DNA from 3 places in the Shewanella sp. ZOR0012 genome. Region 1 is predicted to be linked to each of the others. Evidence: predicted binding sites of a transcription regulator. Region 1 holds the regulator's gene; each other region holds the start of a gene.
The links. The regulator NrdR, encoded in region 1, represses ribonucleotide reductase genes. The targets are predictions, from matches to a motif close to AAACACNANATNTNGTGTTT.
Positions count from the first base shown of each region.

Region 2: a site for NrdR is predicted at 3,349-3,368, ahead of nrdD (anaerobic ribonucleoside-triphosphate reductase). Genes of this name have one in related genera too.
Region 3: a site for NrdR is predicted at 3,029-3,048, ahead of nrdA (class 1a ribonucleoside-diphosphate reductase subunit alpha). Genes of this name have one in related genera too.

Region 1 covers NZ_JTLE01000094.1:673,695-678,611, forward strand. The annotation lists gene ettA (energy-dependent translational throttle protein EttA) at 1-543, opposite strand, end outside; gene glyA (serine hydroxymethyltransferase) at 734-1,987, shown strand; gene nrdR (transcriptional regulator NrdR) at 2,198-2,647, shown strand; gene ribD (bifunctional diaminohydroxyphosphoribosylaminopyrimidine deaminase/5-amino-6-(5-phosphoribosylamino)uracil reductase RibD) at 2,746-3,891, shown strand; gene L976_RS04800 (riboflavin synthase) at 3,899-4,555, shown strand; gene ribBA (bifunctional 3,4-dihydroxy-2-butanone-4-phosphate synthase/GTP cyclohydrolase II) at 4,623-4,917, shown strand, end outside.
Region 2 covers NZ_JTLE01000094.1:2,693,081-2,697,997, reverse strand. The annotation lists gene L976_RS13490 (YibL family ribosome-associated protein) at 141-497, opposite strand; gene nrdG (anaerobic ribonucleoside-triphosphate reductase-activating protein) at 623-1,084, opposite strand; gene nrdD (anaerobic ribonucleoside-triphosphate reductase) at 1,201-3,318, opposite strand; gene L976_RS13475 (hypothetical protein) at 3,622-4,302, opposite strand; gene rssA (patatin-like phospholipase RssA) at 4,415-4,917, opposite strand, start outside.
Region 3 covers NZ_JTLE01000094.1:4,630,184-4,635,100, forward strand. The annotation lists gene nrdB (class Ia ribonucleoside-diphosphate reductase subunit beta) at 1-525, opposite strand, end outside; gene nrdA (class 1a ribonucleoside-diphosphate reductase subunit alpha) at 587-2,875, opposite strand; gene L976_RS21955 (HAD family hydrolase) at 3,321-3,995, opposite strand; gene ubiG (bifunctional 2-polyprenyl-6-hydroxyphenol methylase/3-demethylubiquinol 3-O-methyltransferase UbiG) at 3,997-4,707, opposite strand.

The DNA of each region.
Region 1 (4,917 bases):
TGGTTTTTCCAGCAGCAGACGACAAATTGCTACACGGCGGCGCTCACCACCCGATAAGACTTCAATCTTTTCATCCCAATCAGGCAGACGTAGCGCATTCGCCGCGCGCTCGAGGATGTTGTCTAGATTGTGGGCGTCCTGAGCCTGAATAATCGCTTCAAGTTCGCCTTGCTCTTTGGCAAGCGCGTCGAAGTCCGCATCGGGTTCTGCATAAGCGGCATAGACTTCGTCTAAGCGTTTGAGGGCATTTTTGGCTTCAGAAACCGCTTCTTCAATCGCTTCACGCACGGTTTGCGTTGGGTCGAGTTTGGGTTCCTGTGGCAGGTAACCAATCTTCAGACCTGGCATTGGGCGTGCTTCACCCTCAATCTCGGTATCGATACCGGCCATAATGCGCAGTAGGGTGGATTTACCTGAACCGTTAAGACCTAACACACCGATCTTAGCGCCGGGGAAAAAGCTTAAGGAAATGTCTTTAAGGATCTGCTTCTTAGGCGGAACAACCTTGCCCACCCGCAACATGCTGTAAACAAACTGAGCCATTTTTCTGCATCTATAAGTGACTAATGATGCGGCTAATTCTACTCGATTGCGCGCCGAACTCAACTCGGCATTGAGGCGCATTCAAGCTAAAACTGTAGGATTTTCATGTTTCAGAGACTGGGATTGTCGGCTCGTTACGAGTAGAATACCGCGCAACCCTACCTACAAGAATTGGCAGCTGGAGTAAGCAATGCTGAAAAAAGATATGAATATCGCAGATTATGATCCGGAACTGTTTAACGCGATTCAGAACGAAACTCTGCGTCAAGAAGAGCATATTGAGCTGATTGCTTCTGAAAACTACACCAGTCCACGCGTGATGCAAGCGCAAGGTTCACAATTAACCAATAAGTACGCCGAAGGCTATCCAGGCAAGCGTTACTACGGTGGTTGTGAGTATGTGGACGTAGTTGAAACCTTAGCGATTGAGCGTGCAAAACAACTGTTTGGCGCGACTTACGCAAACGTACAACCTCACTCAGGTTCTCAAGCAAACAGCGCCGTTTACATGGCATTGTTAAAACCAGGCGATACCGTTTTAGGTATGAACCTCGCTCACGGTGGTCACTTGACCCACGGTTCACCTGTAAACTTTTCCGGCAGACTGTACAACATCATTCCTTACGGCATCGATGAATCAGGCAAAATTGACTACGACGAAATGGAACGTCTGGCGGTTGAACATAAGCCTAAGATGATGATCGGTGGTTTCTCTGCTTACTCAGGTATCGTTGACTGGGCAAGAATGCGCGAAATCGCAGACAAAATCGGTGCTTACCTGTTTGTCGACATGGCACACGTTGCGGGTCTTATCGCCGCTGGTGTGTATCCAAACCCAGTGCCACACGCTCACGTTGTGACCTCAACCACTCATAAGACCTTAGCCGGTCCTCGTGGCGGTATCATTCTGTCTGCTGCCGATGATGAAGAGTTATACAAAAAGCTGAACTCTGCGGTATTCCCAGGCGGTCAAGGCGGTCCTTTGATGCACGTTATCGCGGGTAAAGCGGTCGCCTTCAAAGAAGCTTTAGAGCCAGAGTTTAAAGCTTACCAACAACAAGTAGTTAAGAACGCTAAAGCCATGGTTGAAGTGTTCTTAGAGCGCGGTTACAAAATCGTTTCAGGCGGTACTGACAACCACTTAATGCTGGTGGACTTAATCGGTCGCGACCTGACGGGTAAAGAAGCCGATGCCGCTTTAGGTAGCGCGAACATCACAGTAAACAAAAACTCTGTGCCAAATGACCCACGTTCTCCATTTGTGACCTCTGGTGTACGTATCGGTACGCCTGCGATCACTCGCCGTGGCTTTAAAGAAGCTGAAGCGAAAGAGTTAACCGGTTGGATCTGTGACATCCTCGACGATGCCCACAATCCAGCGGTCATCGAGCGCGTAAAAGGCCAAGTATTGGCTCTGTGCGCCCGTTTCCCTGTTTACGGTTAATTCGTTAATTTATCCAGATATGGCGGCTGAGTTCACAACTGCTTAGGGTGTCACTCTTAGGTGGTTAACCTCAGCCGATAAATAGGATAAAATCCCATGGCCGCATTAAGCGGCCATTTTTATTGCTAAAATCGTAGACTTAAACCCGCTCGGTTTAAGCTAGATACAGCGAAAGCCATAGGTTTTATTCCATTCACGGCAGGAGGCTCAATGCATTGTCCATTTTGCAGCGCGACAGATACTAAGGTGATCGATTCCCGATTAGTGGCGGAAGGCCATCAAGTGCGTCGTCGCCGAGAATGCACCGAATGCCATGAAAGATTTACTACCTTCGAAGGGGCCGAATTAGTGATGCCACGGGTGATTAAACGTGATGGCACGCGTCAACCCTTTGATGAAGAAAAGCTGCAAGCAGGTATGTTACGCGCGGTCGAAAAACGCCCCGTGTCCATGGATGAAATCGAGCAGGCCTTAAGTAAAATCAAGTCAACGCTGCGGGCGACTGGCGAGCGTGAAGTGCCATCCGAGATGATAGGCAACTTGATGATGGAACAGTTAATGAGCCTAGACAAGGTTGCCTATATTCGTTTTGCCTCGGTTTATCGCGCCTTTGAAGACGTCTCCGAATTTGGTGAGGCGATTGCGAAACTGCAAAAGTAACGTGGGTTCTCTTAAGTTAGTGCTTAGGTTCGTGCTTAGGTTAGTGCCTCGTTTTGCGCCGTATTCGGCACGCTTCCTCAAGATTTCATAGGGTTTATATGAATTGGTCAGAACTCGATAACCAGATGATGAGCCGCGCTATACAACTGGCTCGCAAAGGATTTTATACCACTCGCCCCAATCCCAGTGTAGGCTGCGTTATCGTAAAAGATAATCAGATTGTCGGTGAAGGTTATCATCAAAAAGCTGGCGAGCCCCACGCCGAGGTGCATGCACTGCGCATGGCTGGCGAGCTTGCCCGTGGCGCGACCGCCTATGTCACCTTAGAACCTTGTAGCCATTATGGCCGCACACCGCCGTGTGCTTTGGCACTGATCAATATTGGTGTAAAACGAGTCGTGGTGGCGGTGGAAGATCCCAATCCGCAGGTCGGTGGCCGCGGTATTCAAATGCTGCGCGATGCGGGCATTCAAGTGGATGTTGGTTTGCATCGAGACGAAGCTTACGCTTTAAATCTTGGTTTTATGAAGCGCATGGAATTGGGGCTACCTTGGGTGACGGTCAAACTGGCCGCGAGTCTTGATGGTAAAACCGCGTTATCAAACGGGGTGTCCAAATGGATCACAGGCCCCGAAGCTCGCCGCGATGTGCAGCGTTTACGTTTACGCGCCTGCGCCATAGTGACTGGGATTGAAACCGTATTGGCCGATGACCCATCCCTAAATGTGCGCTACTCAGAGCTTGGCAGTCTTAGCTCGCAATTGAGTGAAGCGCAGGTTTTACAACCGCTGCGAGTAGTTTTAGACAGTCGCGCCCGTATGCCTATTACGGCAGCCTTGTTTACAATTGAATCGCCGATTTTATTAGTCTCGACAGTGAGCTATTCGTCAGACTTTATGGCGCAATTACCCGCCCATGTGACTTGCCTCCAATTACCGGCGATTGATGGTCGAATCTCGCTACCCGAGCTCTTAAGCTATTTAGGCAAAAGCTGTAATCAGGTGCTTATCGAAGCGGGCGCGATCTTAGCGGGTGCCTTTATCGGCGCGGGATTAGCCGATGAATTAGTGCTATATCAAGCGATGAAAATCCTTGGCGCACAAGGGCGTAATCTACTCGAACTACCCGATTATCAAATGATGGCCGATATTCCGACCCTCAAACTGGTCGATGAGCGTAAAGTGGGCGCGGATACGCGTTTCACCTTGAGGCTCGAGTCCAATCCATCTTTAGCGAATAAGTGAGTTAACCATGTTTACTGGGATTATTGAGGCCGTTGGCACGCTGCGAAAGCTAGAACGTAAGGGCGATGATATTCGTTTAACGGTCGCCAGTGGCAAACTGGATTTAAGCGATGTGCGTTTAGGCGACAGTATCGCCACCAACGGTGTGTGTTTGACTGTGGTGCAACAATTAGCCGATGGCTATGTGGCGGATGTGTCAGCAGAAACCGTCAGCCTTACAGGCTTTGCCAACTATAAAGTGGGCACTAAGGTCAATCTTGAAAAGGCCGTCACCCCAACCACACGTTTAGGTGGTCATATGGTGAGTGGTCATGTGGACGGGATTGCTACTGTTGAGCAGCGTTTGGCGCGGGGCCAAGCGATTGAGTTTTGGTTAGCGGCGCCTACGGAGCTGGCACGTTATATTGCTCATAAAGGTTCTATCACCATCGATGGTGTGAGCCTCACGGTAAACGAAGTCGATGGCCATCGTTTCCGATTAACCATAGTGCCCCATACCGCGGGTGAAACCACATTGGTAGATTTGAAAGCCGGCGATAAGGTGAATATTGAAGTGGATTTAATCGCCCGCTATTTAGAGCGTTTAATGCGCTTTGATACTAAAGAAACCCAAGGCGGTGGGGTGACCATGGAAATGTTAGCCCGTGCTGGCTTTGTGCGTTAGGGCACTGGCACTTAGCTCACTTAGGTATAGAATTTCATAACAACAGTAAAATCATAAAGGTCCTACAATGGCGCTGCACAGTATAGAAGAGATCATCGAGGATATTCGTCAAGGCAAAATGGTTATTTTGATGGATGACGAAGACAGAGAAAACGAAGGCGACCTGATTATGGCGGCCGAGTTGGTGACGCCAGAAGCGATTAACTTTATGGCGAAATACGGTCGTGGACTCATCTGCCAAACCATGACTAAAGCTCGTTGTCAGCAGCTAAATCTGCCCTTGATGGTAACCAATAACAATGCGCAGTTCTCGACTAACTTTACGGTATCGATTGAAGCTGCCGAAGGCGTAACCACCGGGA
Region 2 (4,917 bases), 2.0 Mb from region 1:
TTTAGTAATTTAATCAACTACAAAACTAAGCTATTAACTGCGTGACTCATTTAGCTCAATGGGTAATATGTCGAGCCAAGGCGCTGCAAAATAGATAAGTGTTCTATTTTGCAACTTATTGAATAACTTAGCAATGTAGCTTAAAATTTTGCTGGTGCAAAACCTGTTACTTCAGTCAAGCCCATTTCGCGCCCTAAAGCAGTCATTGGGTGCACAACAACTAAGCCTTTTACTGACTTTTTCAGTTGACCCATATCGGCTTGCTCGGCTTTGGTGAGGGCGCGGTGAAATGGCAAGTGCTGAATATCCACCCCTTGCTTTTGTAATAAACGCGACTGCTGCGTTTTTACGCTATTGATTTGCTTAGTAACAGCCTCAATCTCGCGTTTAAACTGCGCCACGATGACAACATCGCCACGTTGCTCTGCCGCCGCCAGTTTACGACGAAACTTATCTAACTTATCGTTTAGCTGCTGCAGTTCTTGCTTTAAATTCATTATGTTACCTTAAATTACTTTAGTGAGTCCCGACCGATATTGACCTAATCTTTGGCCTGTTTGTCTGGGTCACTGTGTCAAGGTGTGGGATTATAACAGCAAGTTAGCGATCCTCGTTACCGCTTTTATAAGAAACGGATCACCTGATTACTGCTACCTCGATATGGAAGGCTCGGATCTGCAAGATTTTGCTCAAATTTGCCATCCACCAGCACATCTACATATTCCAGCACCGCACGCTGTTTATCGCTCAATTCATTCCATACATAGCCCGTCCACAGCCAAATATCTTTACCGGGACATTCAGCTTTGACGCGCTTAACAAGCGCCAAAATCCCCTCAAGATTGGCGGGTAAAAGTGGATCGCCGCCAGAGAGTGATAAGCCACGGCGAACGATTCGCGTATCCTGCAAATCGGCGATGATATTATCTTCCATTGCCTTATCAAATAAATGGCCAGAGCGCACATCCCAAGTACTTTGATTATAGCAACCACGGCATTGGTGCTCACAGCCTGAAACAAATAAGGTGGCCCGAGTGCCTGGGCCGTTGACCACATCAACGGGATAATATTGCTGATAGTTCATTGTATAAGTCCAATACGAAATACAAGGAGCGCCAGACTGGCTAAAAAATCAAAGCACAGTCCCATGCTAAGCGACTGTGCTGATATCAGTGTAACAAACACAATAAGGCAAAAATGTTACAAGTGTTTGATCCTACGCTTCACTTCTTCTTGCTTACCATGGTTGAACGGTCTGGCATCGGGACTACCTAAGTAACCACACACACGGCGCGTAACAGACACTCGACTTGGCTCATGGTTGCCGCATTTAGGGCAAGTAAATCCTTTACTAGTACAGCTAAATTCGCCGGTAAAACCACAATCATAACATTCGTCAATCGGCGTGTTAGTACCGTAGTAAGGTACACGGCTATAGCTGTAATCCCAGACATTTTCGAGCGCTTCGATATTGTGCTGCATATTAGGATATTCGCCGTAGCAAATAAAACCACCATTGGCGATGGCGGGATATGGCTGCTCAAAATCGATTTTATCGTAAGGATTCACGTGCTTTTCCACATCTAAATGGAAGCTATTGGTGTAATAGCCCTTATCGGTTACCCCCGCAACCACACCAAACTGGCGCGCATCGAGCTTACAAAAACGACTGCAGAGACTCTCACTTGGGGTGCTATAAAGGCTGAATCCATAACCCGTTTCGGCCTTCCATGCGTCGGTAGCCGCTTTAAGATGCGCAACAATCGCCACCGCTTTTTCACGAAGCTTAGCATCATCAAACACATGGGTTTCAGTGCCATAGAGCGCATTAATGGTTTCATGTAAACCGATATAACCTAATGAAATCGATGCCCGACCATTTTTAAAGATTTGGGCGATATCATCATCGGCACGCAAGCGCACGCCACAGGCACCTTCCATATACAAAATCGGCGCAACTCTGGCTTTCACTCCGTTTAACCGTTCGATACGCGTATCTAATGCACGGCGGGCAAGTAATAGCCGCACATCCAGAATACGGTAGAACTCAGCCTCATCGCCATTCGCTTCTAGCGCAACACGTGGCAAGTTTAAGCTAACAACACCAAGGTTATTGCGCCCTTCATGGACGAGTTCACCATTTTCTTTATAGGAACCTAAAAAGCTGCGGCAACCCATAGGGGTTTTAAACGAACCCGTCACTTTTTCCACTTGCTCATAGTTCAAAATATCTGGATACATGCGCATACTGGCGCATTTAAGGGCCATTTGTTTTACATCGTAATTGCAATCGCCGACTTTGTGGTTAATACCATCACGGATGGCAAACACCAATTTAGGGAACACCGCTGTTTTACGATTTTTACCTAACCCCGCCATGCGTACTTTCAGCATCGATTGTTGAATTAAACGCGACTCCCACGAAGTACCTAGACCGAAACCAAAGGTCACAAACGGGGTTTGTCCATTAGCGGTATGTAAGGTATTCACCTCATATTCAAGGGATTGGAAAGCATCGTGGCATTCTTTTTCAGTCTGAGCAGTGGCATAGGCTTTAGCATCTTTAATCTGCCAATTCAGTGCCACTTGATAATGTTTGTCATAACTCTTGGCCACAAAAGGCGCTAACACTTCATCAATACGATTAATCGTGGTGCCGCCATAGATATGGCTTGCCACTTGGGCAATAATTTGCGCCGTCACAGCCGTAGCGGTAGAGATCGATTTTGGGGTCTCAATTTCGGCATTGCCCATCTTAAAGCCATGGGTCAACATGCCCGCCAAATCAATCAACATACAGTTAAACATCGGGAAAAAGGGCGAGTAATCAAGATCGTGATAGTGGATCTCACCGATTTCGTGCGCAGCCACCACATCCTTAGGCAGAATATGGCTCTTGGCATAATGTTTAGCCACGATGCCCGCCAGCAGATCCCGTTGAGTTGGGATCACTTTAGAGTCTTTATTGGCGTTTTCATTTAACAGTGCGGCATTGCTCTGCTCGACTAAACCACGGATTTCAAGATTGAGCTTACTGGTAGCATCGCGGCAAATGTCTCTGTCGTGACGATATTCAATGTAGACCCGTGCCAATGATTTATAAGGGCCTTCCATCAATAGGTTTTCAACTGCATCCTGTAGATGGTGGATTTCAACTTCTGCCATATTCGCCACTCGTTCTCTCACACAAGCGGCTACCGTCGCGGCATAATCTGCGTCCTCTATCCCAACCGAGTTTGCAGCAGCGACCACTGCATCTCTTATCCTTGTTTCATCAAAAGGTGTGCGGCAACCATCCCGCTTGATCACGACTGGCATTGTTTAATTCCTCTCCATCCCGATTAAAATTAACACTATATATAGTGATTAAATAATCTATCAACACAATATGTAGGCAATTAAGCGGCATCGACACCTAAAATTCCATGATCCAGATCATGATTTATCGGATGGATAAAAAGAACAAATAAGAACTGCTGCCAAACCCAATGATCTCAGTTTTAGGCCTTGACCTTGATGCTAAAGCAAGATAGTAGACACAGGAAATGGCGCTAATAATGACAAAAGACTTTGACCCAGAAGCCAAAGTCTATTGTTTTTGAAAGAATATTGTAAATAAGACTAGCGCTTAGCTAAGGCAAGATAACTGCTCAATTGTCCCAACGCCGATTGCTGCATCCCCATGGATGAAGCCACCTGCATCGTTGATTTAAGTCCCTGCCATAACTGTTTTTGACTATCGCTCATGGTGGGGTTGCTATTCAAATAATCCGTTAATTGACCAAACACTTTAGTCGCCTTTTGTGCTAGCACTGGCGACTGGGCATCATCCATGTTTTTTAACACATTTTTAGCATCTACTAACGTGTTGATCATCGGGCTATTTGGCGATTTTTCAGCCAAAGACTTTAGCTCATCATCGATAAAATCCTGCAAAGACTGCTTATTGGTACTTTGGCTTGGCAAACTAATGCCGTTTTGCGAGAGCCGTTCTACCTGTGCATCGGAAAGAATACCGTCTTTTTGTAACCGCGAGACTAAAGCGGGTATCTCAGCCACGCTAAATTTGCCATCAGCAAAAAAGTCTTTCGACATGGCCTGAATTTTTTGTGCTCGCAGTGCCCGTGGTGACAGCGCTATCTCCTCACTCGGTTTAGTATCAACCTTAGGGGGTTCTTTGGCAGAGGAGTTTGACTCCGTACTCGATTCAGTTTTACCTGTCTCCGTCTTTTTGCTATTCAGGCCATAAGCTTCAGCAGCACTGCTACGATTTAGATTAAGGGCATTTAAAAGAGAATTCATCGTCAATAATTCGGCGTCTAATACTGATTAATGGTGTTAAAGCAAAAACTAAGCCAATCAAGCAGTAAGTAGTGTCACATCGTAATTAACAGATAAATTCATCCTGACATTTTTAGCCTTTCCAGATCGCAGCTTCAATTAAATGTGCCACTTTTGCCACGGCAGCTTCACCTGCTGCAATGGCTTCAGCTGCTCGGTGGAACTCCATGGTGCCGATATTCGCGACTTCGGGTACAACACAGATATCGGGAGGGTCACCCATTAAACGCGCCCGTTTATGCCGCTGCTCTAAAATACTCATCGACTGGGACATCACCGCAATCATACCGGGATTAGATTTAGTCCCTAGGGAAAACTTATCGGTTAAGCTACCGACATATTCTCGCCCGCGGGCGAATAAATCCATAAAACCCGTTTCTTGGCGCGCGGGCATTTGGGTTTCATCTTTAGATGCCCGATGGCTGGTCATATTAACGGGTAAAACTTGTAATCGACCGGTATGAAAACCTTGTAAATCAACGGCAATGACAATATCTACCCCCATAGCACGGCTCACCGAAACGGGGACAGGATTAACAACTGCACCATCCACCAACCAACGCTCACCTTGACGGA
Region 3 (4,917 bases), 4.0 Mb from region 1:
GGTGCCTTCACCGAGTAAATGATATGTCTGGGTTAATTTGATGAGGTGATCGTAGAACTCTGCAATGTCTGTGGCACGGCGCAGGATCTCATGGTTCACCACGATATCGTCAAAAATCACTGAAGGATCGTTGACGATATTGCGAATAATGTGAGTGTATGAGCGCGAATGAATGGTCTCGGAGAATGACCAGGTTTCAATCCAGGTTTCTAACTCAGGCAGTGACACCAATGGCAAAAAAGCTACGTTAGGCGAGCGACCTTGAATTGAATCGAGCAGTGTTTGGTATTTCAGGTTCGAAATAAAAATATGCTTTTCATGATCGGGTAGTGAGTTGTAGTCGATTTTATCGCGGCTCACATCGACTTCCTCTGGGCGCCAGAAGAAAGACAGCTGCTTTTCAATTAATTTTTCAAACACTTCATATTTTTGTTGGTCATAACGTGCGACGTTTACCGATTGTCCGAAAAACATGGGTTCACGGGTGGCATCGTTGGGTGTTTGGCAAAAAGTAGAGTAGGTCATGGTACGAGTATTCCAATAAGTCGGGATCCCATTGGGATCCCGCAACCGTTAACATTGAAGATTAGATTTTGCAAGCGCCGCCAGCACAGCCGTCATCTTCTTTCTCTATGTTGGTAATGTCATCGTGTTGATCCGATGCACCATCGCGAGTGTTATGGTAGTACAGCGTTTTTACACCTAACTTGTAGGCATTGAGTAAGTCTTTTAGCAGGGTCTGCATTGGGACTTTACGGCCCTCAAAACGCGCTGGATCATAGTTTGTGTTGGCCGAAATCGCTTGGTCAACGAACTTTTGCATGATACCCACAAGTTGTAAGTAACCTTCGTTGCTTGGCATTTGCCATAACAGCTCGTAGTTGTATTTCAGTTCATCAAAATCGGGTACCACTTGCTTTAACTGGCCATCTTTACTGGCTTTCACACTGATCAAGCCGCGTGGCGGTTCGATACCGTTGGTGGCGTTTGAGATCTGTGATGAAGTCTCAGACGGCATCAGTGCAGACAATGTCGAGTTACGTAAACCGTATTCTTTGATATCTTGACGTAGTGTTTCCCAGTCTAAATGCAATGGCTCACTGCAAATCTTATCTAGGTCACGTTTGTAGGTATCGATAGGTAAAATACCTTGAGCGTAAGTGGTCTCATTAAATAATGGGCACGCACCTTTTTCTTTCGCCAGATTCATTGACGCTTTGAGCAGATAAAACTGAATCGCTTCAAAGGTCTTGTGAGTCAGATTGTTCGCGCTACCATCGGAGTACTTCATACCATTCTTCGCTAAATAGTTAGCGAAGTTGATAACACCAATCCCTAAGGTACGACGGTTCATCGACGAAATTTGCGCCGCTTTGATTGGATAATCTTGGTAATCCAGCAGGTTATCTAAGGCTCGCACGGCTAAATCAGCTAATGGCTCCAGTTCCGCTAAATCGGTAATTGTCCCTAGGTTTAATGCCGACAGTGTACAAAGAGCGATTTCGCCGTTTGGATCGTCAATGTTATTCAATGGCTTAGTCGGCAGAGCGATTTCAAGGCAGAGGTTAGACTGTCTGATCGGTGCAACTTTTGAGTCAAATGGACTGTGGGTGTTACAGTGATCCACGTTTTGAATGTAGATACGGCCTGTAGAAGCACGCTCTTGCATCATCAGTGAGAATAATTCAACCGCTTTTAATGTCTTCTTGCGAATGCTGCTGTCTTGCTCATATTGCAGATATAAACGCTCAAATTCGGCTTGATCTTCAAAGAAGGCATCGTAAAGACCGGGTACGTCCGATGGGCTGAACAGGCTGATATTTTCGCCTTTGATCAGACGTTGATACATCAGTTTATTCAGTTGCACGCCGTAGTCTAAATGACGGATACGGTTATCTTCAACGCCACGGTTATTTTTCAGTACTAGCAGCGATTCAACTTCTAAGTGCCAAATAGGATAGAAGAGGGTAGCTGCACCGCCGCGCACGCCGCCTTGCGAGCACGATTTCACCGCAGTTTGGAAATACTTGTAGAAAGGTAAGCAACCCGTGTGGAAGGCTTCGCCACCACGGATTGGGCTTCCTAATGCACGGATACGACCGGCGTTGATACCGATACCAGCGCGTTGGCTCACGTATTTTACGATAGATGATGCTGTCGCGTTGATTGAATCCAAGCTATCGCCACATTCAATCAGTACGCATGAGCTAAACTGACGAGTCGGCGTACGCACTCCCGCCATGATAGGCGTTGGCAGTGAAATCTTAAAAGTCGATACCGCGTCGTAAAAATCTTTGACGTATTGCAGACGCGTAGCTTTTGGATAGCGGGCAAACAAACAGGCCGCCACCAGAATATAGAGGAACTGGGCGCTCTCATAAATCTCGTGGGTGACGCGGTTTTGAACCAGATATTTACCTTCAAGCTGTTTAACGGCTGCGTAAGAGAAGTTCATATCGCGCCAATGGTCGATATAAGTATCCATAATATCGAGTTCTTCGCGGGTGTAATCCTGCAGAATATGCATATCATACTTACCCAGCTCTACCAGCTTAGTGACATGGTCATATAACTTGGGCGGCTCGAACTGACCAAAAGCCTTCTTACGCAAATGGAATACGGCTAAACGCGCAGCCAGAAACTGATAATCTGGTGACTCAGGGGAAATTAAATCCGCCGCAGATTTGATGATCGTTTCGTGGATAGCTTCGGTTGGGATCCCATCGAAAAACTGTAAATGCGTGCGAAGTTCAACTTCAGAAACAGAAACGTTTTTTAATCCCTTGGCTGCCCAAGTAATTACGCGGTGTATTTTGTCGAGATCAATTGTCTCACGTGCACCACAGCGTTTTGTAACTGTCATATTGCTATTCATTGAAGAGAGGCCTTGGTTCTGATATCTGTTCAGGTGAACTAAGTCACCGTACGTTTCCTTGTAAAACAATCAACCTGAAAACCCTTAATACTGTTGACTATGGTGAAAATAGTCGATTTAGCGGGGAACTTCTAGTGTGTCTGATTGCTACCTATACACAAGATATGGTGTTTTAAATAATCTGAGATACAAGATAGTGAGGTTTGCTATTATTTGCAAGTCTCAATTTAGGGGGTATCTTGTGGATATCTTGAGGATAAAAAAATGCGTTAGTAATGACTAACCCTGTAGCTCAAATTGAGATTAGCGTGCGTCTGATATGGCGAATTTTTATTCCGATCCCGCAGTGTGATCGATCGCTAAAATAAGCAGCGATCACGATCGCGGGGATTGACCCATAGCGTTAATTCTATTAATAGCTATCAGCACGAATCCTGATTCGCGCTTATTTTGTTAACGCTTGGCTTAGTGCCGAATGTAAATTCGAAGGCGTCGTAAACTGTGCATAGGCAGGCCATGCATCGGGTGTATCGTCCTCGCCCAAATATCCCCACAGCGCTACACCGCCGAGCATGCCCGCCGCTTGGGCTGCGAGTAAATCCCGCTCGGCATCGCCTAAATAAAGGATGTGCTGTGGCTTGCACTGCAACTGCTGCGCGCCCAATAGCATAGGTGCGGTATGGGGCTTAGGGTAACGGGTCGAATCGCCGCTGATCATCACTGGCATACGCGAGCTGAGCTTAAGTTTATGTAACAGGGGACGAGTAAAGCGGGCAGGTTTATTGGTGATGACTCCAAATGGCACGCGGCATAACTCGAGCCAGTCAAGCAGTGGGGAAATACCTTCAAACAATTGGCAATGGTCGCCATTGATCCTTTGATAGTGGGCAAGGAGTCCTTGCTGGACTTGGGTGCGTAGCACCTCATCTGCGCCTGGAATGGCCGCATCGACTAAGGCAAAGCTGCCATGGGAGGCGGCGCTACGCATGTCTGCAAAGGGTTTTGCTGCAATACCGACATCAGACAAACTGAGGTTAAGGGCCTGAACCAGATCCGGCGCGGTATCGGCAAGGGTACCATCAAGGTCGAATAAGACCCCTTTAACCTCAGCTAAACCCATCTTAATCTGCCTTTTGCGTTGCAATCATATAGTTTACATCGACCTTAGATGTGTACTTAAAAATCCCTGTTAACGGGTTATAAGTGATCCCAAGGGCGTCTTTGCAGATGAGGTCGGTGTTATCGACTAACTCAATCAATTCGGAAGGTTTAATAAACTTATTATGATCATGAGTGCCAATCGGTAACATCTTCAGTAGATATTCAGCACCGATAATGGTTTCGACAAAGGATTTAACATTGCGATTAATTGTAGAGAAAAACACAAAACCACCGGGTTTTACCATATCGCAGCAGGCTTGGATCACTGATTGGGGATTGGGTACGTGTTCGAGCATCTCCATGCAGGTCACCACATCATAGTATTCGCGGTGATCTTCCCTATGAGCCTCGGCGGTGTTTTTCACGTAATGGATGCTCACACCGGTTTCCAGCGCATGCAAGCGTGCAACTTCTAACGGTTCTTCACCCATATCAAGACCATCAACCACTGCACCGATGCGCGCCATACTTTCGGATAAAATGCCACCGCCGCAACCGACGTCGAGCACTTTTTTACCAAAAATCCCGCCAGCAGTTTGATCGATATAGTTTAAGCGAAGGGGATTTAATAGATGCAGTGGTTTAAACTCGCCATTGAGATCCCACCAGGTTTCGGCCATACGTTCAAACTTTGCGATTTCCTGTGGGTCTACGTTGGTATTCTGTTGCATGCGATTACCTAAAGCGGCTGAATAGTGCGGCTATTATAACGACAATGGTGGATAAACACAGTATTGGCTGATTCTAAGTCTTTGTGGTTGAGTGAAATTTCAGCAATTATCATTAATTCTTAAACACTTTGTGAAGCGGAGCGGTTTTTCTGCTCGGATATTAATCAAGTCTTGGACTCAATTTCGCCATTAACAACCGATTTTATCGGG